3 regions of the Paenibacillus sp. FSL F4-0100 genome follow, and region 1 is predicted to be linked to each of the others. Evidence: riboswitches for the same ligand, from Rfam matches in the RefSeq annotation. Region 1 holds a riboswitch; each other region holds the start of a gene.
What was found. Region 1 has a riboswitch for cyclic di-GMP ahead of MHH48_RS26670 (LuxR C-terminal-related transcriptional regulator). Riboswitches for the same ligand answer to the same signal wherever they lie in the genome.

Region 2: linked by a shared signal. The riboswitch ahead of MHH48_RS34520 (S-layer homology domain-containing protein) and the one ahead of MHH48_RS26670 (LuxR C-terminal-related transcriptional regulator) in region 1 are both predicted to bind cyclic di-GMP.
Region 3: linked by a shared signal. The riboswitch ahead of MHH48_RS34540 (S-layer homology domain-containing protein) and the one ahead of MHH48_RS26670 (LuxR C-terminal-related transcriptional regulator) in region 1 are both predicted to bind cyclic di-GMP.

The regions. Positions count from the first base shown of each region.
Region 1 covers NZ_CP150303.1:5,897,769-5,908,548, reverse strand. The annotation lists gene MHH48_RS26700 (DNA polymerase IV) at 1-1,246, opposite strand, end outside; gene MHH48_RS26695 (hypothetical protein) at 1,243-1,629, opposite strand; gene MHH48_RS26690 (2-phosphosulfolactate phosphatase) at 1,726-2,433, opposite strand; gene MHH48_RS26685 (MFS transporter) at 2,629-3,939, shown strand; gene MHH48_RS26680 (phosphosulfolactate synthase) at 4,052-4,918, shown strand; gene MHH48_RS26675 (YitT family protein) at 5,298-5,939, shown strand; cyclic di-GMP riboswitch class I at 6,088-6,182, shown strand; gene MHH48_RS26670 (LuxR C-terminal-related transcriptional regulator) at 6,337-7,065, shown strand; gene MHH48_RS26665 (Spo0E family sporulation regulatory protein-aspartic acid phosphatase) at 7,277-7,468, shown strand; gene MHH48_RS26660 (FtsX-like permease family protein) at 7,599-9,980, opposite strand; gene MHH48_RS26655 (ABC transporter ATP-binding protein) at 9,987-10,751, opposite strand.
Region 2 covers NZ_CP150303.1:7,606,307-7,615,542, reverse strand. The annotation lists gene MHH48_RS34535 (ATP-binding protein) at 1-2,690, shown strand, start outside; gene MHH48_RS34530 (hypothetical protein) at 3,018-3,263, opposite strand; gene MHH48_RS34525 (hypothetical protein) at 3,263-3,388, opposite strand; cyclic di-GMP riboswitch class I at 3,728-3,826, shown strand; gene MHH48_RS34520 (S-layer homology domain-containing protein) at 3,979-7,791, shown strand; gene MHH48_RS34515 (class I SAM-dependent methyltransferase) at 7,922-8,542, opposite strand; gene MHH48_RS34510 (DUF4386 domain-containing protein) at 8,548-9,236, opposite strand, start outside.
Region 3 covers NZ_CP150303.1:7,619,484-7,630,263, reverse strand. The annotation lists gene MHH48_RS34570 (cytochrome P450) at 1-255, shown strand, start outside; gene rlmH (23S rRNA (pseudouridine(1915)-N(3))-methyltransferase RlmH) at 519-998, shown strand; gene MHH48_RS34560 (NIPSNAP family protein) at 1,265-1,588, opposite strand; gene nadB (L-aspartate oxidase) at 1,796-3,448, opposite strand; gene MHH48_RS34550 (helix-turn-helix domain-containing protein) at 3,674-6,241, shown strand; gene MHH48_RS34545 (hypothetical protein) at 7,001-7,891, opposite strand; cyclic di-GMP riboswitch class I at 8,922-9,020, shown strand; gene MHH48_RS34540 (S-layer homology domain-containing protein) at 9,210-10,780, shown strand, end outside.

The DNA of each region.
Region 1 (10,780 bases):
TGGCTGATCGATCCAGCGCTTGGCCTGCGTCTGTTTTGGATACGGCTCTAATCACAATCGAATTCCCGTATTTATTTTTTAGGGCATCGGTCACCCGTTCAAGTGCCATCGACCGCTCCCGTCCTGTATCAAACAATGACATTTGGTATTCCGTATCCGGGGAAAACTGCGACAAGCTAATACCGACCCGCCGAATCGGCAGGCCGTCCCAATACGTTTCAAGCAGCCGGCATGCCCAGCGGTAAACCTGATTCGTAATATTCGACGGATCCTCCATCTTCATCTGTCGGCTAAATCCCGTAGGGCGGTCAAAATCTGCACCCATACAACCGACCGACACAACATGCCCCATAAAACCAAGACCGCGGCATCGCTGGCAAACCAACTCCGTCAGCTCAAGCAGCACGACCTTGATTTCTTCCAGCTTGGTATAGTCCCGAGGGAGGGTCATCATGTGTCCAACCGATTTAGGGTCAACCTGGTGAGTGCCTGGCCTTACCGGGCTATCATCGATTCCGTTGGCAATTCGCCAGTACATCTCGGCTGAAATATCGGAATTTTTACCGAATTTACGGCGCATCATCTGCTTCAATTTAGCAAGAGGCGTCTGAGCCACGCTGCCGATCGTGGGCAGCCCCATGACGTTAAAGTGGCGGGTCATCTTGCTGCCGGCCATAAACATACAGCTAACGGGCAGTTTCCAAAGGGTATCCGCAAGCGAGTCCTTGGACAATGTGTAGATGCCGGACGGATTTTTCTTGGCATAGTTGTCACAGGCTGTTTTAGCCAGGATTTTGGTTTCACCGATGCCGAAGCGAGCGTTAACACCCGTAGCATCCAGGACATGACGCTGAATGGTTGTGGCTAACTCATCGGGTGTACCGAACAGGTGCAGCGAACCGGTAACGTCCAAAAATTGCTCATCGATACTGTAAGGCTCAACCAAATCGGTATAACTCTTGTATATCTCCGTGATTTGCATCGAAACGTCAATATACTTCTGCATCCTAGGTTTAATGACGACAAGATCCGGGCACTTTGACAGTGCTTCCCCTAATCTCTCTGCCGTCGTTATTCCTTTTTTTTTAGCAAGCGGACAAGCAGCCAGCACGATACCTGAACGTCTTTCCGGATCCCCTGCAACTACCAAAGGGCGGCCTGTATACTCGGGATGGTCAGCTTTCTCAACAGATGCATAAAAGGACTGGCAATCTCCTAACATGATGACTCGGTTAGATGATTTCACAACAGACTCCCCTTATCTGCAATTTGTAGCCCCAGGTAGGTGTACGATCTTTGCTCGATCTCCGCCTCAATTAGCCCCCATAGTATGGACAGCTTGTGATGATACCCTCTACAGACGAATTCAACCTCAATGCCCAGCTTTGTTTTTCGATCCTCGTAAACCTTAATGGCATATTCACGCATTTTTTTACGAGCTTGAGCTAAATCGGATAATGCGGCTGCCTGCAAATGGTCGATGATCGCATTCGTTAGCTCGGGGGTCTTTAAATCTGCTCTGCATAGGATCGAACGATCATGCTCTAACACATCAAGTAAAAGGGGTAATAAAATATAATCCTTCACCAGTTGGGTTTCATCTGGCTTCAACCCAATACTCAACATCATTAACCACCTCATTGACGGGAACGTTTGTTTGTATTATATGCGAACATTCGTTCTTTTATCAATGTAAATTATACCCTTATGGTGACGAATCCATAATCAGTGATTAAAGCCCCCCACCTGGAACCTTTCAATCAACGGATGGTTTTTGTTCCGATTCACTTTCATTACAAAATCGGAAGGGATCTCTTGGATGCAAAACGAAATATCCTCCTGTAAAAATTCCGGTTTTTCATTATCGTAAAATTTCTCGGCCGCTTCTGACTTTCGAATCCGTTCAATGGTTTCCTCGGCAGATATACGGTTAGTGTCTTGGAGAATCTCCGATATATATTGTGCGCAGGCCAGATCATCATCCCCTGACGGATGCGAAGCAATTAAATTAATCATCATGTTGTCTTCTTTTAATAAGTTTCTCTTTATAAACTCTGCTGTTGTTCTTGCATTGGTGAACCCGGTAACGAATAGGTGCTCGGTACTCAATGCGTTTAGGGTTGCTGTAACCCCATTGGTTGTCTTCTGGATCAGAAATTTCTCCCGAAGATCCAAGTTGTGTAAACGTACAGGCGAATTGTCCAGTTCAAACCCCGGAATCGGCAGCCCCTGTATCTCTCCCGCTAATAAAAAGTCAGGATCGATTTTTTTTAGACGCAAGGCGTCGTCTAGAGTTCCTGCCAGAATGATACCTTGAACCCCATTGATAAAGGCATAGTGCGCTACGGTAAAAGCCCTTATAACATCAATTACAACATTGATGTGTGATGCTTCCAATGTATGATGATGTCCTTGGATAATCTGTATCGGCATGCAGCAAACCCCTTTCACCCGGCATACTTGGGCTATTTTAGTAACAGTATATTTGCCCAAATCCAAGGAGTGCTCAAATCCTCCAAGGATTCCGCAGCAATAAAGGAATATTAAATTCGGATGTGGTGATAATTAGGAAGCATGTACTAATAAATGGCCTACTATAAACGAACTTCAAGTCTGAGGAGCGATACCATGGAAAAGACCAAAAAGCGAAAACTGAATATTAGCTTTAATAGCGATATCGACCTGCAGACCGACTCCGCGGAGACAAAAGACAGCGAATCTTCCGGAAAATCAAAGTCTTCTAACAGCTCAAAGGGTCAATTGTGGGAATTTATCGCACTAGCGACGATCCCGATCGTACTCGTTTTCGGCAATTCCATGCTAGTCCCGGGGCTTCCTGAAATGCAAAGGGAGCTTGGTATCAGTAAATTTCAAAGCAGCTTGATCATCACAATTTTCTCCTTGGCAGCAGGCTTGTTTATTCCGATTATTGGTTATTTGTCCGATCGATATGGACGAAAAATTATTATTATACCCGCCTTGATCATATATGGAGCTGCCGGTATTCTGGCAGGATTCGGCGCCATTTGGAACTCATTTGCGGTGATTATCACTGCGAGGGCGATTCAGGGGCTAGCGGCCGCCGGAACAGCACCGATTGCCATGGCGCTCGTTGGCGATTTATACGATGGCGGGACCGAAAGCAAGGCACTGGGCTTAATCGAAGCCTCCAATGGCGCAGGGAAGGTACTCAGCCCGATCATCGGTTCCCTGCTTATGCTAATCGTGTGGTATGCTTCCTTTTTCGCATTTCCCGTGTTCTGTGCGTTATCGTTGTTGGCCGTCATTTTTATGATCAAAGAATCGAAACAATCTTCAAAGCAAGAACTAGGGAAATACCTTGGGAAAATCAAAGGCATCTTCAAAGAAAAAGGCCGCTGGCTCATCACTGCTTTTTTTGCCGGATCACTGGGGTTGTTCATTTTGTTTGGCGTACTATTCTATTTATCCAACATTCTTGAAGACAAGCCGTACCACATCGACGGGGTCAAGAAGGGCTTGATATTGGCCATTCCATTACTCGGGATGGTGATCACCTCCTATACAACTGGAAGCTTGATCAAGAAAAAGGGCCTGCTGATCCGTTGGCTGATGAATATCGGGCTGCTTGCCATGACCCTTTCTCTGGCGGCTACGCTTTTCTTTTTTAACAACATTTATGTGTTTATCGGGTTGCTAACAGTCAGCTGCATTGGAACCGGAATGCTTCTTCCTTGCTTAAATACAATGATCACCGGCGCTGTTGAGAAAAGTGAGCGGGGAATGATTACGTCCCTTTACAATAGCTTGCGATTTTTGGGGGTTGCAGCAGGGCCTCCCTTATTCGGGTGGATGATGGACAAATCGGATCATGTCGTTTTTATAACCGTGTCTTCACTATCTTTGGTTGCTTTAGGATTCGTGTTCTTTTTGATTAAGCCGCCTCGGCGGATCGGATGACCAGACAAATCGCTTATTGTAAAAGATGGGCACCTGTCAATGGGCATGAGCATATTATGCCAATGTCATTGGATTAAACGACTACATCAAAAAGAATTGAGGAGATCCTAAAATGAACAGTTCCCTGCGAACAGTTTGGCCCATGGAGATATGTGATCCGAGCGGGCTGCGCGAAAATCCCGAGCACGGCAAAAAAGACCACGACACCTACGGGGTCATGGAACGCGGGATGACGATGGTTATTGATAAAGGCTTGGGTAGAAACATGTTTTCAGATGTGATCGAGACAGCCTCGGATTACATCGATTGCGTCAAATTCGGTTTTGGGACGGCTCCGCTGTATAAAACGGAAATGCTGCTATATAAGATCAATCTAGCCAAACAACATGGAATCACGGTCATGCCCGGCGGAACCTTGCTTGAGACAGCCGTGCAGCAAGATGTCGTCCCCGCATTTTTTAATACCGTTTGCCGTCTTGGATTTAACGCTATAGAAGTATCTGACGGCACGATTGAGATGTCGCGAAAAAAACGAACGGAGCTCATCCGGGAAGGTAAACAACGCGGACTTCGGGTTTTTACGGAGTATGGTAAAAAGCAATCCGGTTCCCGCATCGAAGCCGAAATGCTCGCGTATACGATGGAAGCGGATTTAGACGTAGGTGCCGAGTATATCATCGTTGAAGCGCGCGAGTCAGGACTAGGTATCGGTATTTTCGATAAGCATGGCGAGTGCCAGGAAGAAATGATAAATACTATCATCGACTACGTGTCGGATGCAAGAAAGCTGATTTGGGAGGCACCTCTTAAGGAGCAGCAAGCGATGCTTCTCCGCAAATTGGGATCTAATGTGCATTTGGGGAATATCCAACCCACCGAAGTGCTTTCCCTTGAAACGATGCGCCGGGGACTTCGTCAAGATACGTTTGAACTCGGGGTGAGAGAGAAACATACGGATGGATTTTGTTACGTGATTTAAACATAGACCAAACCACAAGAGAATGATAATTACTAGAAGTGCGTGTTCAAAAAGGTCGATTTTCAGCACCGAGAAGGTTGGATGAAGCTAGGGACGTCAGGAGCGGAGCGTACGTTTTGGGTACGTGAGCACCGGAAGGCCCGGCTGAATTCAAGATTCGATGCCGAATTGCTTCCTGATTCGCTTCGTGATCAAAAGCGGACTTTTTGAACAACCTCTAGAGGGCTGTCTATGGATATCTCCAGAGTCAGCCTATACATATTTTCGTTGAAGAGACCGATCCCGGTAATCCCCTTCAGGGAACAAGCATACACTAAACAAGCAGGACTGGCTTGTTACTCTAATCTATGAAGGATGATTCCGTGTGAATTTACAGATCATGCCCGGGCGAAAAAGCCCCTTTTTCTTTCGTCGTATTTCCAAGAAACTCTTCTTCATTACCGCCGGCTCCATCATTCAAGGTTTTGCCATGGCAATGTTCTTGTTTCCTCACGCCATTCCTTCGGGGGGAGGAGCAGGGATCGCGGTTCTTCTGAACCATGTGTTTGAGCTCCCAATGAGTCTCGGACTGTGGTTAGCCAATTTTATTTTCCTCGCCTTTACAGTCCCTTATCTTGACGGTGTCAGTGCCTTCGGGACCATATTTGTTATAACGGTGACGTCCGTTTCCGTTAATTTCTTCGAGGTGTTCTTAGAACCCCCGTTTGGCAACGTATGGATCGATCTTCTATTTGGCTCGGTTATTCTCGGAACAGGTGTCGCCATCCTCATAAAGCAGAGGGTATCGAACGGGGGAATCGGTTATGTTGCCTTAGCCATTTATAAGTATAAAAGAATCAACCCCGGTACCTCATTGTTCTGGATGAATGGAATCATATTCGCCTTCACTGCCTATGTGATCGATTGGAAAATTATTATCCTTGCAGTTGTATGCCAGTGGATATCGACCCGGATCATTAACTGGATTCATCAGTTTCCTCCTCCTAAGTCGATCTATGAACCCGCTTGGCGCAAAAAGTGATTCTGTGTACGGACATAAGAGTGATTGACAAATATAACAAAAATATGGAAATTTGGGTCGTGCGGCCTATATTAAATGAAAAACAATGTAAGTTATAGTTTGAATATGTCATAACATGTTTGAATATTCGACAAATTCACACTTCGTAGTACGATAATAGCAAACCCACTGAAAAGTGGCGACGCAAAGCTACAGGGGCTAATGTGGAGCTACTTAAGACCGCGATGCCAGCCAGTTGCCGAATACGACGGAAGCCTCCGTCTGTTTTGTTGTGGTTATCATAATGGATGGGGTTTTTTTATTTTTCGCTAGGAGCTGCCGAATGCAGCCGCGGCGATGAATAGGAGATCGATTCCATTATTAATCGCTTATTCTTACAAGGGAAGAAGGGAAAATAATGGGTCAAAGAACACTGGTAGAAGCAAACAATCATTTTCCTAATATCCTCAGTATGACTGAAATAAAAGAAAGGTTGATTGAACGGAAAGAAATTCTTTATTTGCTCCAAGAGGAAACAAGGAATATGAACGATTTGCTGTCTATACCCTATTTATTTGTTATAACAGATATGGATGGAACCGTCATCGATTATTGCGGAACAGGTTCGTTAAAAAGTTTTCTCGAGAGAAATAATATGAAAAGTGGGACCTCATTGGCAATGGAAGACGCAGGAAATAATGCCATTTCATTATCCATGGAACAACAAACGCTTTCTGTCGTAGTTGGGGCCGAGCATAGTAATCGCTTGTTTTCAGAATTGGCGTGTGTTTGTACTCCCATTCGAATAAAAAATGTGATCATAGGCTACCTTGGCCTTAGTTTTCATTATTTACACGAGGTTACATTTGCCATACCACTCATTGAACACTTGGCCAAGAATATTGAAGAAAAGTTACCTCAAAAGGATCCCATTCTGCAGAGGGAATTGATCTATTCTCACTTTCACCAATATGAATTAACGAATCGAGAGAAAGAAATAGCATATGGGTGGCTGGAGAATAAAAATGTACCTGAAATTGCTGATATTTATGGTATTAGTCAAAGTACGGTTCGTACTTTTATTAAAAAGATATATGCAAAAACGAGAGTCAACCATAAAGGAGCATTTCTTAAAAAATTTACATAACCGTCATAAAAATTCTTAAGACAAAGATTACCCAATTCTGGGTATTTTTTTTGTTTACGTCGAATTTTATAATGATAAGTAGCTGTAGCTTTAAGCTGATTCGCGTTATCGATAAGATGAGAGATTCAATTCTTATGGTTTGAAAAAGTTTGTCCCAGGAACTGTGGCAACGGTCATCAATCACTTGTTACGACGGGGGTGGGTGAACAAGATGATTTCTATCGAGAGCGAGCTCGAACAAGTAGCGAAAAAACTCGAACTTCTACGAAGAGAACTTGAGCGAGTGGCCAGCAGTTTCGAATTGGTGCATCGAGATGTTGTCGCCATTTCACAGTCGTTGGATAAGCTGATTGTTCGTTACATGCAATTAAAAAACCAAGAAGAATATATCAAAAGAAAGTAGATCTTCTTCATAAGAAGATATCTACTTGGGCGGTGAAACAAACGGATTAAGATTTACTAAGGCAAGAAGCAAAAAAAAGATGACCTCCGAAATTTGGAGGTCATCTTTTTTTTTTGCTCGTGGACTGTCCTCATGAATCCATTACCAACACCCGAAGGGAGGTGCGGCGGAGGATTCGTGAAGCCAACCAGCAGCCGCTGACGGCAATAGCAAGCGCGATCAGAGCCAGCCCAATGGCCAGCGGCCATTCCATGATGAGTGGCAGCTTGACAATACCGTAGGTAGAGAGCAGACCGCGCAGCACGGCTGGCAATGCGTAGACACCGCAAGCGATGCCAACAAGTGCACCAAGCGCAGCCAGTCCGGCAATGCCACTTGTCAAGGCACGACGGATATCGGTTGCTGTCAGGCCGAGCGAGGCATAGATCCCATATGTTTTCGTTTCCTTACGAATATGCAGACGGCAAGTCGTATAAACAATAAGACAAGTGACAGCCATGAACAGAAGAGCCAGCATACTCATCGGAATGAGCAAAACCGCCGCAGCTTCTTTGAATACGGAATCGAGCAGCACTTCCTGCTTCAGCGCTTGGATGGAAGGGCCGTAACGCTCGTTCAGCTGCTGTACAAGCGCATCGCTATCGGTTTTGCTCTTCAGCTGAATAAACCCGGCGTCCGGATGCAACTGCTCCACAAGGTCCGAGGTGACCCTGGCGACGTTCGACAAATTGGAAATAGACTGAAAGGTGCCGGTGATCAGCAATTGCTGCGGTTTTCCTTCAATGTAGATCGTGAGTATGTCGCCGATATCTTTGTCCAACTTACGCGCAATATTGATTCCGATAGAAACTTCATTAGGCAGTGCAGGATTACGGCCCGCAAGCGAGGCAAATCCCATCTCGTCCATGCTGCCTTCCACGACCGTCAAAGGGAGGCTAAACGTCTGTTGATGATCGCTATCCCCTTCGACATCCGCGATGACGCCGGTGGCGGCCCCAGACCAGTTTAGACTGAGAACCCGAGGGTCGTTTTGGATATAGGCTTGCATTTCTGCCCGATCCATACCTTCCGCATGGATAACCATAATGGCGATATCCGCATCGTCATAACCCCACTGGGCCGACGTTTCACCAATGCGATAGACACTGGTTACTAGCACGGCGCCAAAGACGAGCACAGCCACCGTGATGCTCATTAGCAGAAAGATCAGTGCTGCGCTTTTTTTGTTGCCGCTCACATGCTTCCAGCCGATGACCGTGGGTACGGACCATCGGTCCAGTAGTCTTATGCGGGCACCATGCAGATGGGTACGACTATGCGAGGATTCCGACATGCCGTAACGGATCGCTTGAATGGGCTCAATATGGCGTGTCTTAGCAGCATAAACAAGGACGCATAGAAGGATGATGAGCAGCAGGCCGCAGCCGGTCCAGATCGCAACATCTGCTGCTTGTACGGGAACAGGTGCTGTATCGGATTTGAGAAAAGACAGGGAATTCTGGATGATGACATCTGAAAGGAGGCGACTTGCAATCAGTGCTGGGACCAAGGCGACAATCGCCATTAAACCGTATTGCAGCAAGTAGGTACCGATGATGCGTTCGGAAGTCATGCCGATCGATTTGAGAATGCCGATGGTGCGATAATTGGCAAGGATCGTGTCCGTGATCGTAAAGCCGATCGTAAGCAAAGCGACGAGGATCATGATCAGCCCGAGGAAACTCATGACAAAGCCGATCACCTTGTTCATGATAAAGTAAAAGGCCGACAATTCGGCAAACGAAACGCGTTCCTCCAAAAACGGCGATCCGAGCGCCTGCTCAAAGCGCTGCCAGTACTCCCCGCTTTGTTCGGGATACGCATAGCGAAGCGATAACATGTATTGCTCCGGAGTGGACAAGCTACCCATGGTTGACCGGTAGTCGGCATCGTTCATCCAGATGCGGGCAGTGGTCGAGAAAGGACCGCCATGGGATAAGTCGATGACAATGGCGCCAATCGTGAAATGTACTGGTGCAGTCCCTGAGGTGAACGTCAATTCATCACCGATGTGCATGTTGTATTTGTAGGCAAGCGAGGTGGGTATCCAGATCTCGCCGGCTTCCGGAACGGTCAGATGCTCAGGGCCTGTACCGGGAAGAGGATTGTTGACCCCGTGCGGCATCGGAGGCGTATTGATCATATACAGATAAAGATTGGGCAATTCTTTTCCGTTATAGACCAGTCCCGTCCATGGCTTATAAGGGACTAAGCTGGATGCGGTTACTCCGTCTTGGCTTGACCACCAATCGGCTACCATTTGTTTGTCATGCAACCCGCGGGTCATATTGATGACTTCATGGGCACCCTGAGCAGCCGTATGGCGATCGTTGAATACATTTTCCGTATTCATCAAGACCGTAAATGCGGTGCTGACTAGTAGGGCAGATAGGGCAATAAGCAATGCGATCAGCGTGTTTTGCATTTTTCTTTTGCGCAGGTTGCCCCAGCAGAGTGTTAATATGGCTCGCATCCCAGACTACCTCCTCCCGGTGACATAAGCAAAGATCATCGCTTCCCGCTCGGAGGCTTGCTCTGGACTGTAGGGTCCCATATCCAGCGTGCCCCCGATCTTGCCATCTCGAATATAGATGAGGCGATTGCCGCGGCAGGCTGCCTTCATGTCGTGGGTGACCATGACAATCGATTGACCTTCCGCGTGCATCTGGCTCAATATATCAAGCACCGTAACGCCTTGCTCGTAGTTCAGGCTGCCGGTAGGCTCATCGGCGAAGATGATGTCCGGGTTATTGATGAGCGCCCTGGCGATTGCCGCCCGCTGCTGCTGTCCTCCGGATACTTGGGAAGGCAGCCGGTTGCTCTGTTTATCGAGGGACAGATTGACCATTAAGTCATGTGTCCTTTGCCGTACTTGTTCCTTGTCCTGATTAGCGATATATCCAGGGAGGGCAATGTTATCGAATAGCGACAGATCCGGTACAAGGTTGCTGTTTTGATAGATAAAGCCGATCTGATTCGCCCGAAAGCGTGCAAGCTCCTTGGCTGAAAATTGATCAAGGCGCTGTCCCTGCAGACAGACTTCTCCGGCTGTCACATCATCAAGTCCGCTGAGCAAGTACAGCAAGGTGGACTTACCCGACCCCGAATCGCCCATGATGACGGTAAAGTCTCCTTCATAAATGGACAGATCGACATTGCGGATGGCATGGTATTGCTCCTTGCCGGTGGTGTATGTTTTGCATAAATTACTAGCTTGCAGCATGACGGTGTTGCTTGAAGGCATATTGTGATCTCCTCTCTTTATCTCCCACT
Region 2 (9,236 bases), 1.7 Mb from region 1:
TGGCGACAACAAAGGATGAATATATTTCGAAGGACCTACCTTATTCTACAACCTTTACAGCAGATGACAACGGTGTAATCGAACTCGTCATTCAGGCGGCAAATTATGTGGATAGTCGAAGCGGGGGCATTGTCCGATCCATTAAATTTGGTTCAGAAGAAGCCATTGCTAAAGAGATGAAAGCTTCCGTTTATATGCAGTTTTTGGCAGCGATTATATTTATTATGCATGCTGTCTATGCACTTATTTTGTATTTACTAGGAAATAAGGAAAAGAAGCTGCTCTATTTCAGTTTGCTTGCATTATGTGTAACAATCATGAGTGTATTTAGTGTTGATGAGAAGTTGTTCCACCAAATATTTTATATTGGCAGTGTTTGGGATTTCCGGATAGCGAACATTGCCCTCGTTATGGCAGCCTATGCTTTGCTCCAGTGTACGAATCATCGCGAGCTTCCATATTGGCGTAGGATGTACCCTGTCTATAAAGTATTGAATCTAGGGACTGCCGGCATCACTTTGTTTTTAGATCCACCTCAAGTGATTATGCTCTTTCCGGTTTATTATCTATTGGTTGGTATTGCTGCAGTTATCACGTTGATTACAATGTTTAAAAAAGTAATCAAAGGTTTAAAGAGCAATCTTTTACTGCTTTTCTCTTTTCTTGCGTTGATGAACCATTTTCTTTGGTCGTTAATCTTGCTGGATAGCGGATTAAGTCTTGTCTACTATCCGTTCGATATGATTATTGCGATGGGTTGTTTAGCCTCTGAATGGTTTAAGGGTTACTTTATCATGCATGCGAACACCAAAGAGCTTGCTGCAACCTTGCAAAGAATGAATGACCATAAGGATCAATTTCTGGCAAACACTTCGCATGAATTTAAAAATCCGCTGCATAGCATGCTTAACATGTCACAATCCGTTTTAAAAAGGGAGCGGCATTTATTGCAGGAACGGAGCATCAAGGAGCTTGAAACGGTTTTATCTGTAGGACGTCGAATGACATTGATATTAAACGATTTGATTGATGTGATGAGTTTACGGGAAGGCAATCCGCGTATACAGAAAAGAGTCATATTTATTCAGCCAATTGTGACCGGAGTACTTGATATGCTGCAATTAAATGCAGAAGTGAAGTCTGTAAAAATTGCAAATCAAATTCCTGAAGATTTTCCTCCAGTAAATGCGGATGAGAACCGGGTTGTTCAAATCGTTTTCAATTTACTTCATAATGCTGTGAAATATACGAATGATGGGGTCATTTCGATTCAAGCTTTTGTAAAGGATGGACGAGCCTATATCGTTATTGCTGATACCGGGATCGGAATGGATGAGAACATGCTTAAGCGCCTATTCCGTCCGTACGAGCAAGCCAGCACGAGTGAGACTATGATTGATGGTGGCTTTGGGTTGGGTTTAAGCATAAGCAAGCAACTGGTTGAGCTTCATGGGGGTACGTTAGATGTGTCCTCTACTTTAGGAGAAGGCTCAACATTTACATTTTCATTAAAGCTAGCAGACTTGAAAGCGGTGGAAGAGAATGATGTGACGAACTCATTTGATTCTTTACCATTACAATTCATGCCGATTCAAGAAATAGCCTCCTCAGTGTATATGGAAAAAGTGAAAATTCCGCCAGCTACGAATCAAACAACTTTAATAGAAATGAATCGTGAACGTCCGATTCTATTAGTTGTTGATGATGATCCTGTCAACCTTCAAGTACTTGAAGCCATACTACCACCAGACGAATATGATTTAACGATGGTAACGAGCGGTAAAGAGGCATTAGCTATACTGGACACTAAGGAATGGGATCTGGTCATCTCCGATATCATGATGCCACAGATGTCCGGTTATGAGCTGACACGAATGATTCGTGAGCGGTTTACACTCACGGAGCTCCCTGTATTGCTCCTTACCGCAAGAAGCCAACCGAAAGATATTCAGAGCGGTTTTATAGCGGGGGCAAACGATTATGTGACGAAGCCAGTGGAAGCAATAGAAATAAAATCGCGGATCGAGGCGTTAACTACGATTAAACAATCCGTTCGGGAACAACTGCGATTAGAAGCTGCATGGCTGCAAGCGCAAATCCAGCCTCATTTTATATTTAATGCGTTGAATGCTGTAGCAGCTTTAAGCGATATTGATTTGGATAAGATGCGTAATTTGCTCGATGAATTCAGCAATTTTTTGAGGAATAAATTTAAATTTCAAAATATGGATAGGCTTGTTCCGATCGAAGAGGAGTTAAGTCTAGTGCGTTCTTATCTAAATATTGAAAAGGCTCGGTTTGAAGAAAGGTTACAGGTTATTTGGGAGATAGATGGCTACGGGGACTTAAAAGTCCCATTTCTTACGATCCAGCCTCTCGTTGAAAATGCGATAAGACATGGCATAATGAAGCGCAATCGTGGAGGAACGATTCTTATTCGGATTTTTGTCTATGAGACGCATGCAGAGATAACCGTTGAAGACGATGGGGACGGAATAGACGAGGTTCAATTGCAACGAATATTAGAAAGAAAAGCGGATAGTCGTTCAGGTGTCGGATTGATTAATACGGATCAGCGATTAAAACGGCACTTCGGAACTGGACTTCATATCACAAGTACGTTAGGTACAGGGACAAAGGTAACTTTTCATGTACATAACAGGTTGAATAGCGGGGATAAAGCTAGGTGATAAATAAGTGATTGCATGAGGAGCATCCTTGGCTGCTCCTTTCTTAATTTTCGCTGATAGCCTCGTTAAGCTGAACCGTATCATAAGTAGGGCGAAATTTGCACGAAAACACCAGGTGTAGGGACCATCCGTGGTGGATGGAGGCAACGAATTAGAGTACTTTTAAGGGCAGAACTGAAATCTTCGCGACGATGATTTTGGCTGCGTTGAGCGTGCGGTATTTTACGATTAAGTCACGTTAGACCTGTCTTGGCCTTACATTTACAAGCAATATGCTGGCAACGATAAGCACCATGCCCACGATAAGGTTCATCGTCAAATGTTCATTCAGGAACAAAATGCTGCAGATGATTGAGCCGACCGGGATGAGGAACGTGTGCGAGCCGACTTCGATGCCTCGCCTGAACCAATTAGCTTGAAGTATACGAGCCAACCGAGCGCAATGACGAATACGGAGATGAACAGCGTATCGTACAAGAAGGCTGCCGTCCAGCGCACCTCTGACCAGCTCTCGACAGTCGAGCCGTAAGCCGTCATGACGATGCCTCCAATCACGATCTGCATAGCGGTCATCACAGCGAATCGACCTTGGCCGCCTGCCGTTTGATATAGACTGTGCCAAGCGCCCAGCTTAGTTGCGGATCCCAAGGCGAGCAGAATGCCGAAGATGGAGATGCCTCCAATCCACCGATGCTCATCGAGGCGACTCCGCCGAAGCCGAGCAGTAGGCCGACCATTTTCCGGAGAAAGTTGACAAACAGCCCCTCAAGGCCGTGACCGCTGCAAGTCAGATAAGGTTGTATAGAAAATGTATAGGAGGAGCTAGTAGACTATAAGTTAATGAAGAAATAAGTAGATTTTTGGCGGATCCGACATGATCGTCCCGAATAAAAAAAATAGTGGTGATCACTTTTCCTAAAATTCTGCAAATAAAAGTAGGTTTCAACAAAGTTGGAGTATCGGGCCTAACCGTCCATTTTTTTCGAAGTATAATCCTAATTACGCAAGTGTTTAAATTCAATACTGTATACATACTCGTACGATAATGGCAAACCCGTTGAAAGACGGGGACGCAAAGCTAGAGGGGCTAAAGGATTTGCTGAAAACGCAAATGTCAATGCCAGCCAGCCGCCGAATACGACGGAAACTTCCGTCTGTTAGCGCATGCCGCTTAAAGGACGGAAGTTTTTTTATTATATCGTAAAGGAGGATCGAAAAAGTCAGCTATGAGGATGGGGGCTTATCCCACTTCATTTAAAATCGCAATGAATTTGGAGGAATGATTTATATGCGCGTCCATGGATCCAGGAATTATTGGAATAAACAACTGATCCTGCTGCTTGTTTTTATGCTAGTAGCGGAAGGATTTTTCACTATGCTTGCGCCACAAACGGCGAAAGCGGCTGCTCCTGCTCCAGGCGGGGTTAGCGGAGATTTGATCTCCTGGGTAGAGTTCACGAAGAGCATGGAGCAGGGGAAAATTGAAAACAACCTTGTTACCGAATTGCAGGACTTGGCGGATGAAGGAAGGAAATGGACTCCGTTTGCAACAAAGGAACAGAAGGTGGAGAATATCGGCAATAAAATGATCAACTTCCACCTCGTGACCGTTCCCGAAAGTTCCGATGCTGCCGTACAATATAAGACGAATTCGCCATTTGCCGATCCAACTTCAAATGCACGGGAAGTATTTTCCGTTCAGTCAAAAGATCTGGATGAAGCATGCCCAGCAGTGCCTCCTCCTGGTACGTACAATAGCGGCTTTCCTTGGGTAATGGGGGGGACTATGCCGGATGAATATTGTTCCCCAAAAACCGGTTTCGGTAGAATATCTTCAGGTCTCGGTTCTACTCAAGTGAGGGGGACAGTTAATCCCTTTAAAGAATTACCTACCATGTTGAATGTCTCAAGCGCGGTTAATAGCTGGAGGCTTAACATGAACGGGGCGATAACTGGTGGCGAATCGACCAATACAGTGAATTGGGAGACGACCGGGGCAGATGACGGATACTATGCGATCGGAGGAGCTAAAGCAACACCTTTCAAGGGCGGGAACATCGCGGAAGTCCTGGTATATAACCGCACACTGACAGATACGGAGCGGCAACAGGTCAATAGCTACCTGGCTCTCAAATACGGGATGACGATGGCAACCCGTGATTATTTGGCCAGCGACGGCATAACCAAGATGTTTAGCCATGCCGACAACACCGGCTATGGCAAGCACATTACGGGAATTGGCCGCGACGATAACGGCACATTGAATCAGAAGCAATCGAAGTCGCAGGTAGCGGGCGCCAATGTAACGATTGCGCTGGGTGATGCGATCACAGCGACTAACGATGCTAATACGAACCCGATTGCAAACGATAAAAGCTTCTTCGTTTTCAGCGACAATAACTTGTCGACCGTGTACGCCAAAGTCATCGATAATGACGATCTTCCCGCAAGCCATCAATTACAGCTCGCAACCAGCGTAACGTCGGCCAAGATGATGAATCGCGCATACAAGGTCGACAAAAGCGCCGATTGGAGCGATGCTCCGATTACCTTAAAAGTGGACGGCGCGGATGCAAGCGAGAATCAAGTGTTCTTATTCGTAAGTCCGGATAGCGCATTCTCGTCGGATGTAACCGCGCTGCCGCTGGATGCTGCGACGGGTCAAATTACGGTGAACAGCAGCGTATTGTCTGACGGCAGCTATTTTACATTTGTGGAGTATGTGGATAAGAGGTCGTTGGAGTCTCATGTTATTGATGCCGGAACCCTGGTGGAGGCCAATTATACCGCAGCCAGCTGGCAGGCATTTCAGCAAGCATTAGCTGATTCTAATAGCATTCTTACGGATGCGAATAAAATGCAAGATGAAGTGAATGCAGCCTTGAAGGCTCTTGAGGATGCTCGTGTAGCGCTAGTAAGCATAGCGGCACTTCAGGAGAAAGTGGATGAGATTAACGGCGAAATTACCGGCGGAACGTTGACGGAAACGGATTATACGGAGGAGAGCTGGGCCGAGTTGCAGAACAAGCTGGGCGAGGCCCAGACCGTTCTGAATGATCCGAACGCAACGAAGGCGGAGATCGATGCGGCATTAAAGGCGCTTGAGACTGCGCGCGGAAACCTCGTGATGGCGGGAGCGGAGCTTGAATCGCTGAACGTCTTCAATGCCGACGATAGAAGCCCGATCGACTTCGAACCGCCGTTCGACGGCGATCGATACTTGAATTATACGACGGTTTCGAATTCCGTCTATGGGGTCGGCATTGAACTGAAAGCATTGAATCCGAACAGTACCGTCAAAGTGACATTAAATGGACAAGAGGTCGATGCCGCCGAATGGGATCGTCTGCCGCTCCATGAAGGCCTCAATGTCATCAAGGTAGAGGTGACCGATCCGAATGGCAATACGAATGTGTATCGGATTGAAGTTTATCGTGTTTCCAACAAGCTCATATCGCTGACGCCTTCTACCGGTGTCTTGGAGCCTGCATTCGACACGCTAACGGAAAATTATAAGATGAGCGTTACGAACAGCGTCTATCAGCTTCATTGGACGCCGGTAACCTTGGATTCGACCGCTACGATCGAGTTCAGCGTAAATGGCGGGGCATACGCTGGGATCGCCAGAGGAACCGCAACTCCGCTTCATTCGCTTCAAGTCGGCGACAACACGGTCGTCTTTAAGGTGACGGATCAGGATGGCGTTGAAAGGTTGTATACCGTTATCGTAACCAGAGCCAGTGCACCTACGCCTGGCGATGGCGGTGGTGGCGGTAATGGCGGTAATAGCGGTAATGGCGGCAATGAAGGGGGAAGCGCAACTGCACCTGTACCGTCGGATGGCTCGGACATTCGTACATCCGTGAACGGGAAAGAGTATTCGTTTGCAACCGGCAAAACGTCAACTTCGGGAGACCGCACGATAACGTCGGTTCAAGTCGATCTGGACAAGCTGAACAATGCTTTGAATCAAGGCAACGGACAAAAGCTTGAGATTCTTTCTCCGAAAGACAGCGATTTAAAGGTTGACGGATTGACGGCAGAAACCGTGAAGCAAATCGCCGATAAGGGCGCAACCCTAGAGATCATCAATCCGCTAGCGATCTATCCGGTTCCTGGCGGAAAAATGGACTTCAACGGGGTGTCCAAGCAATTGGACAACGCGGCGCTCGGCGATATAGCGGTTCATATCGACATAAAGCGTTCTTCGGATACTTTGATCAATAACGCAAAGAACAAAGCGTCAGCGGAAGGTTACGAACTTCTGGTCAACCCGGTCGATCTGGATCTCACCTTCTCGCATGGCAGCAAGACGGTCAGATCGGAACAATTGAACGGATATGCGGCGAAATACATCGCTCAACCGGAAGACATCGATCCGAACCGCATTACCACAGGCGTTATCGTCAATCCGGACGGCAGCGTGTTCCACGTTCCGACGGTCGTGACGAAGATCAACAATCGCTATTATGCGATGATCAACGATTTGCGCAGCAGCGGTTCCTACTCGGTCATCTGGAATCCGCAGGATTTCGACGACGTGAAGAAGCACTGGGGCAAAGCGGACGTGAACAATATTGCCGCAAGGCTTGATCTTGCGGGTACCGGGAACAATACGTTCTCGCCGGATCGGAACGTGACGCGCTCCGAGTTTTCGGAAATTGTTGGGCTCGGTTTGGGCTTGATGCGGCAGAACGCACCAGAGAACATGTTCCCTGACGTTCCGGCTTCCGCTTGGTATCGAAACTCCGTTGCGATTGCTACTGAATTCGATATCGTCCGAGGCTATGACGACGGTAACTTCTATGGTGACCAACAGATTACGAGAGAACAGGGAATCGCGATGGTCGCGCGGGCATACAACCTGATCGACCCGCAAACCTCGCTCAGCGAGAATCGCATTGCTGAACTGCTGGCGAATTATAAAGACGCGGCAAGCGTATCCGCTTGGGCGAGAGCGGAAGTCGCCCGGCTGATCGAAGTGGGAATCGTTCAGGGCAACGGGCCCCAACTGCTCAGTCCGCAATCGAATATGACACGTGCCGAAACGACGGCATTGATTGCAAGATTGCTTAAAACAACCAATTTGATAGACAAGTAAACAAGTTACCCGAACAACCATTGACGAGTTACGATCGTCGATGGTTGTTTTTTCGCCGATAGCTCCGTTAAGCTGAACCGTATCATAAGTAACGGCGAAATATTTGGTGAAATGGCTCTTTCGTAACATATCAAATCTTCCTAGCAACAATGAAATATTCCTGAGAGCTTTTCTTCAAGCAATCTGATTCGACAATTGAAAAACTCCCTTTCTCAATTGTATCGATTAAATTTCGTATTTTAAATGATCTTATATTCGGCGTTAGACCAACTCTACCTGCAATGAATAACAAGCTGCTTAGAAATTTCTTTTCTCCCAAGCATGGTATTGCAGAAATCAATAATCCTCCCGGTTTCAACAGTTCATTCATTCGTTGCAGAACGATATGTTCATCTTCCAACAAATGCAGAACATGGAAGGCCAAAATGGCATCAAATGAGCCTTTCTTATGCCTTTCATCGAAAATGGTCGCATGAGCGTAGTTTATGTTTGCGATGTTTCGCTCTTTTGCCTTTTTTTCTGCAATTGCGATCATATTCGAAGATATATCAATCGCATGAATCCCTTTCACATATTCGGCAATTTCATTTGCTATCAACCCAGTGCCACAGCCGAAATCCAAAACAATGCTGCTTATTTTAAGATGCGTTTTCGTTCTTTTTATTATATTGATGTAAGTCTGTTCATCCTTCATCTCGATTTGATCATATTGACTTGCTGTTTTGTCCCAGAAACGTTCTGATGCATTCATTTCCGTTACACCTTCTTTTCAAGAGCATCCGCCCGGTTGAATCCTTTAAGGATTAGCCATATAGCCAAAACCAATTGTTGAGAGGCTATTGGAACGTTCAACGTCATGTAGGTTGCATCGAGACCGATGAAGCGAATCATAAATAATAAGCTCGCCAATATGGACAATATAGATCCAATAAGACCCGAAACGGACAACCAGCGTGGGACGAATTTTGTTTGGTAAAATATGCAGTTAAACAAGAACATAGCCAAAACAGATGTCAGTGTCGTGGCCACATGATTCACCAAATCACGTCCTTCCCGTAACAATCCACCCAAGGTCTGAAAATACGAGTCATCCAGAGTTCCAACTTTTGCAAATTCGTGGCTTAATGTCAATAGCAACAGAAGAATGATTACACCAGTAATAATGAACACACCCGCAATGATTCCGAAAGCAGCAGATCCAAGAGCTAAACCTTTATTATGCTTACTTAGAACCGGATACAACGCAATAGGAATACCCACATATGCAACAACCATTAACAACTGGGAAAACGCTCCTATCAGTACCTGATTTCCATTTGTAGAAGCCTGAACAAGGTAGTCTGCTCCATCTATAACTGGAACAACACTAAATATACCTGTAACCAACCCGGCTAATAATAACACCCCGGTAATTACTGCAGACCTTCTGCCTGAATTTGTATTCT
Region 3 (10,780 bases), 1.7 Mb from region 1:
GCCAATCATGACGAGGATGTGTTCGAGCAGCCGGACGTATTCAACATCCACCGGAATCCGAACCCGCATCTGGGCCTCGGAAGCGGCATCCACTACTGTATGGGCTCACAGCTGGCGCGGATGGAGTCCCGGATTGCCCTCCAGACCCTGCTGGATCGTTACCCCGAATATCGCCGTGATCGCTCCGTAGAGCTGGAACGGATGGATAGCACGATGATGTTTGCGCTGAAGGAGCTGCCGGTCTTTTTAAAATAGACACGAAGAGAAGAGTCACTCTCAGAGAGCGGCTCTTTTTTTTCGATAATCGCTGTAAGTTGGTCAAACACAGTCGAACAAGCTTAGAAGTAAATGAGTTGGCAATCTCAAACTCTAATGCTCTGCTGGCTTTTGCGTTGACAAGGAAATACAGGGAGCTTGCTGTAGGAAGGCGGGGCGGGTCTGGGTATGTCCTTTAATTGGTGGCGGTACAATGTTAGAATGAACGACATAACAGCAGAGTTTAAGGAGCGAAAAACGCTATGAATATACAGATGGTATGCGTAGGCAAGTTGAAGGAGAAGTACCTGGTGCAGGGCATTGCGGAGTACAGTAAGCGTCTTGCGCCTTACGTGCGCTTGTCCGTGCACGAGGTGCCGGATGAGAAGGCCCCGGAGAACATGAGCGAAGCGGAGATGCGCCAAGTGCAGGAGAAGGAGGGCGTCGGTATTCTCAGCCACATCAAGCCGGACACGCACGTCATTGCTCTCGCGATCGGCGGCCAGCTGTGGTCCAGCGAGGACCTGGCGTCCCACATCGACAAGCTGGGGACGTACGGCACCAGCAACGTCGCCTTTGTCATTGGCGGCTCTAACGGCCTCTCCGAGGACGTACTGAAGCGCGCCCAAACGAAGCTCAGCTTCGGGCGGATGACCCTGCCGCACCAGCTGATGCGCCTGGTCCTGGTAGAGCAGATTTATCGGGCGGTGAAGATTAATCGGGGGGAACCATATCACAAGTGACGGCGAAACTTAAACCACTCCAAGCATCTCGTGTCAATCGTAAACACATGCGCGGCGATTTGTGAACAGGTATGCGGAGTGCGGGGAACCCTGGTCTTCATCGCCCGGTCGGAGCGAGCGGAACTTCATGAAGCGGAGCAAGCCGCGCAAGACGGTGATTAATCTAACAATTGCTGTCGAAAGGGAGCTTAAATGAAACGAAGCCCGGCGGCTAGCCTTTGCCGCTGGGCTTCGTTCAAATATATCCACTGCTAGGGCAAGCGACGTTAACGCCTAAAAAATTCGGCCCGTTTCATAAATATTTCCTCTATCTTCGCTATGATCGGACCGCTTTCCTCGGACTTGCGCTTCACCTCGACCCATTCCGGATCTTGCACAAACGTGCCCCACTTCAGCTGCCGATCTTCCATATTCTTGTATTCCATCACGTAATACAGCTTGGGATGCCCAGTCTGATCGATCCAGAAATCGGCCACTTTTATATCCAGCCGCTCGAAAATACCGAGCGTGTGCCGCTCGAATCGCTGCTGAATCGCATCCATTCTCCCTTCATGAATCGTATAAATGCGCAGCTCGTATAACATGTACATTCCCTCGCTTCCGTAATAAACGTATGGTTTGATCGTTGGGCTGTTTCCTGCCAGTTCACATGATTGGCGACTACACATGGCAACAGAGCAACCAGGTGGCACCCGGTAAGTTCAGGCCGTTACGCCCGGTCAGCGACTCTTGCCGTACGATTATTTCCGTTTCGTGAGGCGGCCCTAGCTGCTCCATCGACTCCACCCCGCCGCGGCTCAAACCTGCGGCGTATCCGTTCGCGGTTCAGCTCCAGCCGCTTGAATGCTCTCCTCCAACTGTCCCTCGTGCGTTAACCGAAAGACGATGTGGCGTATCCAGCGGTCGTCGTCACGCTTCGGGTAATCGATCCGATAATGTCCGCCGCGGCTCTCTTCGCGTCGCAGAGCGGCTTTCGTAGTTAGCAACGCGCAAGTAAGCAAATTGGCAAATTCATATTCTTCCTGCTTCGTTAATGCCCCGTCAAAGAACGCGACTTGCCGCTTCAGCTCGTCCAATCCGCGTCGAAGCCCCTTCGCATCGCGCCTTATACCGGCTTCGCGCAGCATGATTTTCTGCAGCTTCAGCCGCTTTTCCACAATCGAATGCCGCGGCGGCTCTTGCCGGTGCGTCGCCGCGCAGAGCTGCTGCACCCCGTGGCCCAGCAGCGGCAGCGCTGCGATCCGCTCGATAATGCGGCGGCCGAACACAATCGCCTCCGACAGCGAATTGCTGCCCAGCCGATTCCCCCCGTGCACGCCAGTCGACGACACTTCGCCGCAGGCGAACAACCGTTTCACCGCTGTCTCCCCATGCAGATCCGTTTTGACGCCGCCCATCATGTAGTGCGCCGCCGGTGCAACCGGGATCCAGTCCGTGGACAGATCGAGCCCATATTTCAGACAGAAGTCGTAGATGGTTGGAAAGCGGCGCTTGACGAATTCTTCCGATTCATGCGTAATATCAATGTAGACAAACGTCGACTTCGTTGCTTCCATCTCATCGAGAATAGCTCTTGCTACAACATCGCGCGGAGCCAGTTCAAGCTGCTCGTGATATCGGGCCATGAAGCGCTCGCCCTTCGTGTTGCGCAGGATCGCACCCTCGCCGCGCACCGCCTCGGATATCAGAAACCGCGGCGCACCCGGATAGCACAAGGCGGTCGGGTGGAACTGGACAAATTCGACGTCGCGAATTTCCGCACCGGCTCTGAGCGCGATCGCAATGCCGTCGCCCGTAGCAATGTCCGGATTCGTCGTATAGCGGAACAGTTGTCCTGCCCCTCCGGAGCAGAGAATCGTGGCGTCCGCCTCCACCACGACTCGTGTCCCATCCGGCTTCTGCACAAGCGCGCCGCGGCATTCGCCGTTCTCGGTCAACAGATCGATCACATAATGGTCATCCCACAGCTCGATGTTCGGGTCCTGCTTCGTCCGTTCCGACAGCGAGCGCACGATTTCCGCCCCCGTCGCATCCCCATGGGCATGCAGGATACGTCGATGGCTGTGTGCCCCTTCTTTCGTCAAGGCCAATTCGCCGTTCTCCTCGTCAAATACGGTCCCCATCCGAATCAGGTCGCGGACGCCGTCCGGCTCTTCGTGCACAAGCACGCTAACCGCTGCTTCGTCGCACAAACCCGCCCCGGCAACCAAAGTGTCTTGCCTATGAAACTCCGGCGAGTCTTCATCGGAGATGACCGCCGCGATGCCGCCTTGGGAGTATCGGGTATTGCTATCGAGCAGCGATTTTTTCGTAATCATTACCACCGACTTCGTCTCGCTCGCTTTAATCGCCGTAAACAAGCCGGCAATCCCCGCCCCAATGACGATCACATCCGTCCGGACGCGAGGGAGCTTTTGCACATCGAAATCAACCAAATAGCGTGGGAACATCATTCTTTTGATACTCCGCCGATTTGCCCTTCATCAATGCGATGCGTACGAATGGCATGCCGCATTCCTCCTTCTCGTTTTCCTTTAGTCTTTTCCTCACGCTTACTCGGCGTGTTCGGTATGATTGAATCTTAGCACGATGACGTCTATGCTAAGAATGCAGGCGAATTCGTACGAAGAGTTCGTGTAAGTTCGTGTAAGTTCGTGTTATCGGGAGGAGAATAAATGACAGGTAATCAAACGGAACGGATATGGCCGGAAGAGATGATTCGCAAACTGCGGCAGAGACCGGGCCCGGCAGGAAGGGCGAAGCTGCGGCAGATCGATCTGTCCGAGCGGATCGGGGTGGATATAAGGACGATTCAGCAGTGGGAAAATGGCGAACGGCTGCCGAGAGCTGATAATCTGCAATTGTTGATTCAACTTTTTGTCGTTGAACAAAAATTTCTTCGCGGTTCCGAGCGCGCGGAGGCTCAGTTGCTTTGGGAGACGGTCCGTCGATTCCATGACGACAGGTCAGGAAACAACCGGATGTATCCCCTTTTTGACGAACAATGGTTCGAGGCGATTCTCGCAGCTGCTTCTGCGGGTAGAGAGGCTGACGTTCACTCCGGAATCCGATCGGCAGGTTCGCCGGCACACAGGACCGATGAATCGCCGCGAAGTGCTACCGCACCATATGGAGCAACGAATCTACCAAGCAGAATGTCCTCATTTATCGGCCGCCTCGAACAGGTCTGGGAGATTCGGCAACATCTTGCCGATTCCCCCCTCGTCACGCTCGCGGGTGCCGGGGGAAGTGGCAAGACGCGCCTGGCGTATAAGGTCGCATCGGACGCCTGCCATTCTTATCCCGACGGCGTGTGGCTGTTCGAGCTCGCTTCGGCGATGGATACGCTCTCGGCGCTGAGAATCATCACTTCGGTATTGGGCGTCAAGGAACAGAAGGGAAGGCCGCTTATCGAGTCCTTGCTCAACCATATCCGGAACAAATGCATGCTTCTCGTGTTCGACAACTGCGAGCACTTGATCGATTTTTGCTCTTCTCTCATCGAGCGGTTGTTGTCGGCCTCCCCTAGGGTCGTTATTTTGGCCACCAGCCAGGAGCCGTTGAACATCGGCATGGAGCGCGTATGGAGGATTCCGCCGCTCACGTTCCCCACGGAGAATGAGTTGCGGGATCACGCATCAGATGACGCCATTCTGTCCCGCGAGTCCGTTCAGCTGTTTATCGAGCGCGCGACCGCCGTATCTCCCTCCTTCCGCGTATCGGAAGCGGACGTGAAGATCGTCGGGCGAATCTGCAAACGTCTGGAGGGCATCCCGCTGTCCATCGAGCTGGCAGCCGCCCGGACGAACGTGCTCAGCATCGAGCAACTCGACGAACGGCTGTCCGATATGTTCGCCGTCCTTACAGCGGGGAAGCGAACGGCCGCACCCCGTCATCAATCGCTTCGAGCCACCCTGGAATGGAGCTTCGCCCTGCTCACGGAGCAAGAGCGGCAGCTGCTGCGGAAGCTGAGTGTTTTTACCGGGGGATTCGAGCTGGAAGCGGTCGAACAGATCTGCGTGGATGAGGAATCGAACCCCTCGCTCGGACGGTTCGATCGTCAGGATGCCTTAAGCTTGGTTGCTAGCCTATTCAATAAATCGTTCCTATCTGTTGATTTGGCGAGTAGCGGACCTAGGCACAGATATGCGATGCTCGAGACGATTAAACAATTTGGAAGCGAACAATGGGAGAGGCACTGCACCGGCGAGGAACGCGAACGGATGATCCGCCGCTTCGTCGAGCACTACTGTCGATTCGTAGAAAGAGCAGAACGGGGGTTCCGCAGTCGAGACCGGGATGCCGCATTCGTGGCGATTCGGCGGGAATACGCCAACATTCGCTCCGCGCTGAAACTAGCCTGCGATCATCCGCGGGCGGAAGCTGCAATACGAATGGCATCCTGCCTCTATTATTACTGGCTGCATGAAGGGACCTTGCAGGAAGGATCCGCACAGCTGCGTGCGGCTCTGGCGACGCACAGTCAAACTTCCGTTCAAGAACACGCGGTAAAAGCGAAGCATGGTCTTAGCGTGTTGCTGTGGGTCATGGGAGAAGTCCAGGAAGCCGAAGACCTGGCCAGACAAAGCGCGGATGAAGCTCGCAAGCTCGGTCATCCGGCGCTCCTGGCATCTCAGCTTCGTATGCTTACTCAGCTGGCATCGCATTCGGGCTTGACGGACGAAGCGATTCGGCTAGCAGAAGAGAGCGTGCTGCATGCCAGGAATTCAGGTGACGATTGGAGCCTTGCGTCATCCTTAGGTACTCTGAGTTACATCCTGGTGGCGCAGCAGCAGTGGGAACGGGCGGAACCCTTGCTCGTCGAAAGTGCCACGCTATTCGAGAAAGCAAAAGACGACTTGGAGTTGTCGGGACCTTTTCGGGCCTTGGGATATATTGCGTTAAACCGGCAGAAACCCAGAGAAGCGTTGGCGCTTTTCAAGAGAGGCATCGCCATCTGCCAAACATATCCGGGAACGTGGTTCCTCGCGCGAGGAGTCGAGGGGCTTGCAAGCGCGTTGTGCGGGCTGGGAGAATACCGGGTGGCCGCTACGCTGATCGGAGTCTCCGAGAAATTACGAGCCAATCTTGGCTCCGCGGCCCAGCCCCAGTTTCAATGGATTTACGAGCAGGCGAAACGAACCTGCAGGCTAGAATGCGGCGATGCGCCGTTTAACGAGGCCATTACGATTGGAAGAGGAATGACGAGAGAGCAGGCCGTTTCTTTTGCGTTAGAGGTGTAGGGGCATTCCTTGTTGCGCCGTTTGTCGAGCAACGCTTGGTATTTTCTTCTTCGGCGGCAGCGAGTCGCTGTCCGATTTTAATTCAGCCACTCCGAACTTCCAACACCGCTGGTTTTTATAAAGTTGTTCTTCTCAACTTTCGAAAAGCATGCTTTTTGAAACGGTCAAAAACCCCTATCTTATCCGTCCCAAAATGTACCAAATATTTTTTTGGTACGTTTCATTTCTAAGAGATACATCTTGCGGAACTAAGATCCAAGGCAACTGAAAAGCATGGTAACAAGTATTCTGCCACACAGGGCCACCATCTGTTTCGCCTCCCCCTGTAAAAAGGCTGACATTACCAAGCCCTCTAAAGTAGAGAATTTTAAAGTGGTTTATTGGCGTGGGTGTGATTGAGCAGAAGCTTAAAACGTGGGGAAAGCGGCAGCCGATAAAGTCACGGCGATCATTAGCGAAGGTGAAGCTTGGCGGCCATAGGACCGCCATTTGTTTTCGCCGATAGACCCGTTAAGCTGAACCCTACCATAAGTGACGGCGAAAAATTTCCTTGGTGGGACGCTTGGGAATGTTATAGGCGTAAATAACCCATTTTCCATGTTGTGATACGGATGATCCACCAAGGCCTCTCTTGCTACTTGCTGCGCATAGGAATACCGAGCAAGCGCCCAATTTGTCCTGCGTTAAAAATGGTGGAGCGAAGCTTTAGCTCCGTGTTGCCTGAACTCCTTATAACCATGTTGCATCAGGGCCGTAAAATCAACCGTCCGATGGGGCGTACTTACCCACGTCCGGCTCGAATGCCGCTCCACTCGCCAGGTCCAGCTCTACGTGGGTGGTTCCGCGATCGTCGGTCAGCACGATCATTCGCGACCCGACGACGGGAACGCGGTCGGCGCTGGTGCGCATGTGTGCTGAGACGACACGAGGAGCACCGTCAACGATATAATTTACATCAACCGTGAACATCGGGAAATTGAAGAGCCAACTGTTAGTAAAATTCACGGCGGTCAACGTCCCATTGCATGATGAACCCTCCACGCGGAGTCGCTCGATGTCCGCCTGACGCCGCCGGGCGTGGGCGATAGAGCCGGGCAACCGCAGGAGCGCGATGGCGGCCCAGAGGGCTAAGCTAGCTCCGACGACGGCGCCGAGCTCTGGCGGGATCGTCGGCGATGTCACTATGGCCTCGAGGTCAAAGGGGCGCGATAGGTCGCTTGTCAGCGTCCAGAGCAGGAGGACTCCCGCGACTGCTGCGAGCCCTCCTGCTACCGATAGCGTCGCGAACAGGCCCGCCACCCTGGTCTGTCCGAACTGCTCAATCGATCGCGAGTACACTCCACCGGTCGTACCGATCGCGACGAACAGCAGCAAAACGGCGACGCCCACTGTGACCGGATGACCGAGGAGCATGCTGATCGCCGGTGTCGGCGCCATGCCGAGCAGTGCGCCGAACGGCACGGAGCCTGTCAGCGCCCACAGTGCAGCGGCTGAAAGCAGCCACGGTATCAGCGGAGCCGCGCGTCCGACGCTACGTCCCGGCCGGAGCATAGTCATCCGTCCGTTCTTATCCGTGGTGGAGAACAGCGGCAACGTCTCGATATGTTCTTGCTGCCCGTGCTTCTGCTTACCCTCCGCAGCATCCCTCATCAACGACATCGCCCTCCCGAGGAAGATACTCGCACCCTGAGCGGCGGAGGGGGATTCCCCGCGACGCGGCCGGGACAATCAACTATAAAATGGAGGAGTTTCTTCCCTTTTTCTTCCTCATTATTGAACGTTTTTTTGTAGGTGTTATGATATTCTAGGTGCCGTAATAGAAAGTTCAACTTCCTATTATCTTTGTACTCAGCCATACACAACTTCACCCCCAATATTTCATATCTATATTTTACCACTATAAACCTTGTCTATAGATCAGATGAGTTCGGGTCCGGCGATGTAAGAGTTGATTGGCGGACATGATCGGCCCCTGATACTGGGGGGGGACTATCCTAATATGGGGGTGAATACTCGATTTGGGGGGAATTTAAGCATTTAAAATAGCTCAAAAACCGACCCTAAACTTCCCGTAATACATATCAAAAAGTGATGGATCTTCTTCGGTTAAGCCGAACAATCCAGGAGGGGAAGATTCGGATGTTGAATCTCCAGATTTCAGCCGACCCGGCGGATTAAGTGGGTCCGATGAAACGGATATATTAGGTGAATCTGATAAACCTGGTCCATCCGATACTTCGAATGATTCGGTGAATGTAGAGTCCGGAGACAGTAAAGGCACAGATAACAAGTTGCCGAACACAGCTACGAATATGTACAGCTATTTGCTGGCGAGATGCATCATGCTGCTTGCAGGACTATCCCTCCTAAGAAGAAAAAAAGCATAAAGAAAGTTGACAAACAGCCCCTCAAGGCCGTGACCGCTGCAAGTCAGATAAGGTTGTATAGAAAATGTATAGGAGGAGCTAGTAGACTATAAGTTAATGAAGAAATAAGTAGATTTTTGGCGGATCCGACATGATCGTCCCGAATAAAAAAAATAGTGGTGATCACTTTTCCTAAAATTCTGCAAATAAAAGTAGGTTTCAACAAAGTTGGAGTATCGGGCCTAACCGTCCATTTTTTTCGAAGTATAATCCTAATTACTCAAGTGTTTAAATTCAATACTGTATACATACTCGTACGATAATAGCAAACCCGTTGAAAGGCGGGGACGCAAAGCTTAAGGGGCTAACGGATTTGCTGAAGACGCAAAAGCCAATGCCAGCCAGCTGCCAAATACGACGGAAACCTCCGTCTAGCGCATGCCGCTTTTAGACGGAGGTTTTTATTTCTAGATTGGATCGACATCCTATATGGGGGTGATGATTAGGGGGTTCAGAAATCCCGGTATCGTACTCGTATTGATCGGTTAAAGCGAGGGAAAAGATGATTGTCAGATTGTAGTGAAAAGGAGGACGGATAGAGAGTGTATTTACCAAAAAACAAAATTTGGAAAAAGCAGCTGATGATGCTACTGATATTCGTGCTGGCTGCAGGCAGTTTTTCTAGTGCGCTTGCGCCACGGTCCGCGGCAGCGGCTGGGGATCCGGCAGCACCCGGAGGGGTAGGTAGTAATTTGGTACTGTGGCTTAAAGCCGACGATGCTGCAGCCGATGCGAATAATCAGTTGACCGGTTGGGCAGATAAATCAGTGAGTCCAGTCAACTTTACCTTGAATGTTCCGAGTGGACAAGAAGCTAGAACCCCTAAAATTAATGCAAGCGGGGTAAACTTTAACCCGAGTGTAAAGTTCAACAATCCACCTAGTTCAAGCCATTATGGTGCTTCGGCCAAGCTGGTTGGCGATAAGAATATTACATTCCAATCAGGTTATGCAGTTTATAAGTGGCCTGAATCTGGAGATGCGGGTGCGCTTATTGGATCCACTACAACTAAAGATTATGGTGCCTTGATTTTGGGCGGCTCAGAAAAGTTGTTTGCAGTTGGGACTGGCGGGAACTCTATTTGGCGCAAATTCGGAGTTCCGGACAGAAGCAGATACCAAATTGCCGGCTATGAGATTCAAAACGCCACAAAACACATTGGCAGAGTTGATGGAAAAGAAGTTCCAGTAGGTAGAAATAACCCATTTGGTGAATTTGCATTCACACCTGTAGTTGGTGCGACCCCAGGATCGACAATGAACTGGTATGGCCTTCGCGCAGATGTGGCCGAAATTATTTTATACAGCGGAGAAACGAGTGTAGATGCGGCCAAGATTGAGTCTTATTTGGCATTGAAGTATGGAATTACGCTTAACGGCGGCAAGAGCGACTATATCGCAAGCGACGGTACCACAAAGATGTGGACGGCTGTAGACAATAGCGGCTATGGCAATCGCATAACCGGTATTGGCAAGGATGCAGCAAGCAGTCTGGAGCAGACGCAGTCTCTTTCGCAAGAAGCAGGGGCGCTAGTAACGATTGCACTTGGTGATCAAATTGCAGCTTCTAATAAAGACAATAAAAATGCAATTCCAAACGATAAGTCCTTCCTCACGTTCAGTGATAATGGGGGAACGGGGCAATATACGAAACTTATTACTGATACTAGTTCGTTTCCAAAAGGGTTGAATGAGACAACCAAGCTGATGGATCGAGTATTCAAGGTGCAAAAGAGCAACTGGAAGGATGCAAACATTACCTTGCAGTTGGATAATGAACCCGCTGAAGATTACAAGCTCTTTCTGTTAATCAGTGCAGATGACAAATTTGGACCCGAGGATGAGCTAATAGCGCTGGATGCGACCAACAAGGCTACCTTTAATAGCGCTAAGCTGGCCAACGGAAGTCATTTTACCTTTGTTAAATTTGTAGACAAGAAGCCTCTCCAGGAGAAGATTGCTGAAGAAGCTGCCTTAAAAGAGGCTGATTATTCCAAAGATAGCTGGGAAGCTTACCAGAAAGAGCTGGCAGATGCCAAGAAAGTATTAAATAACCCGGATGCGACGCAGAAGGAAGTCAATGAAGCGCTGGACAAAGTAGCTGAAGCGCAAAA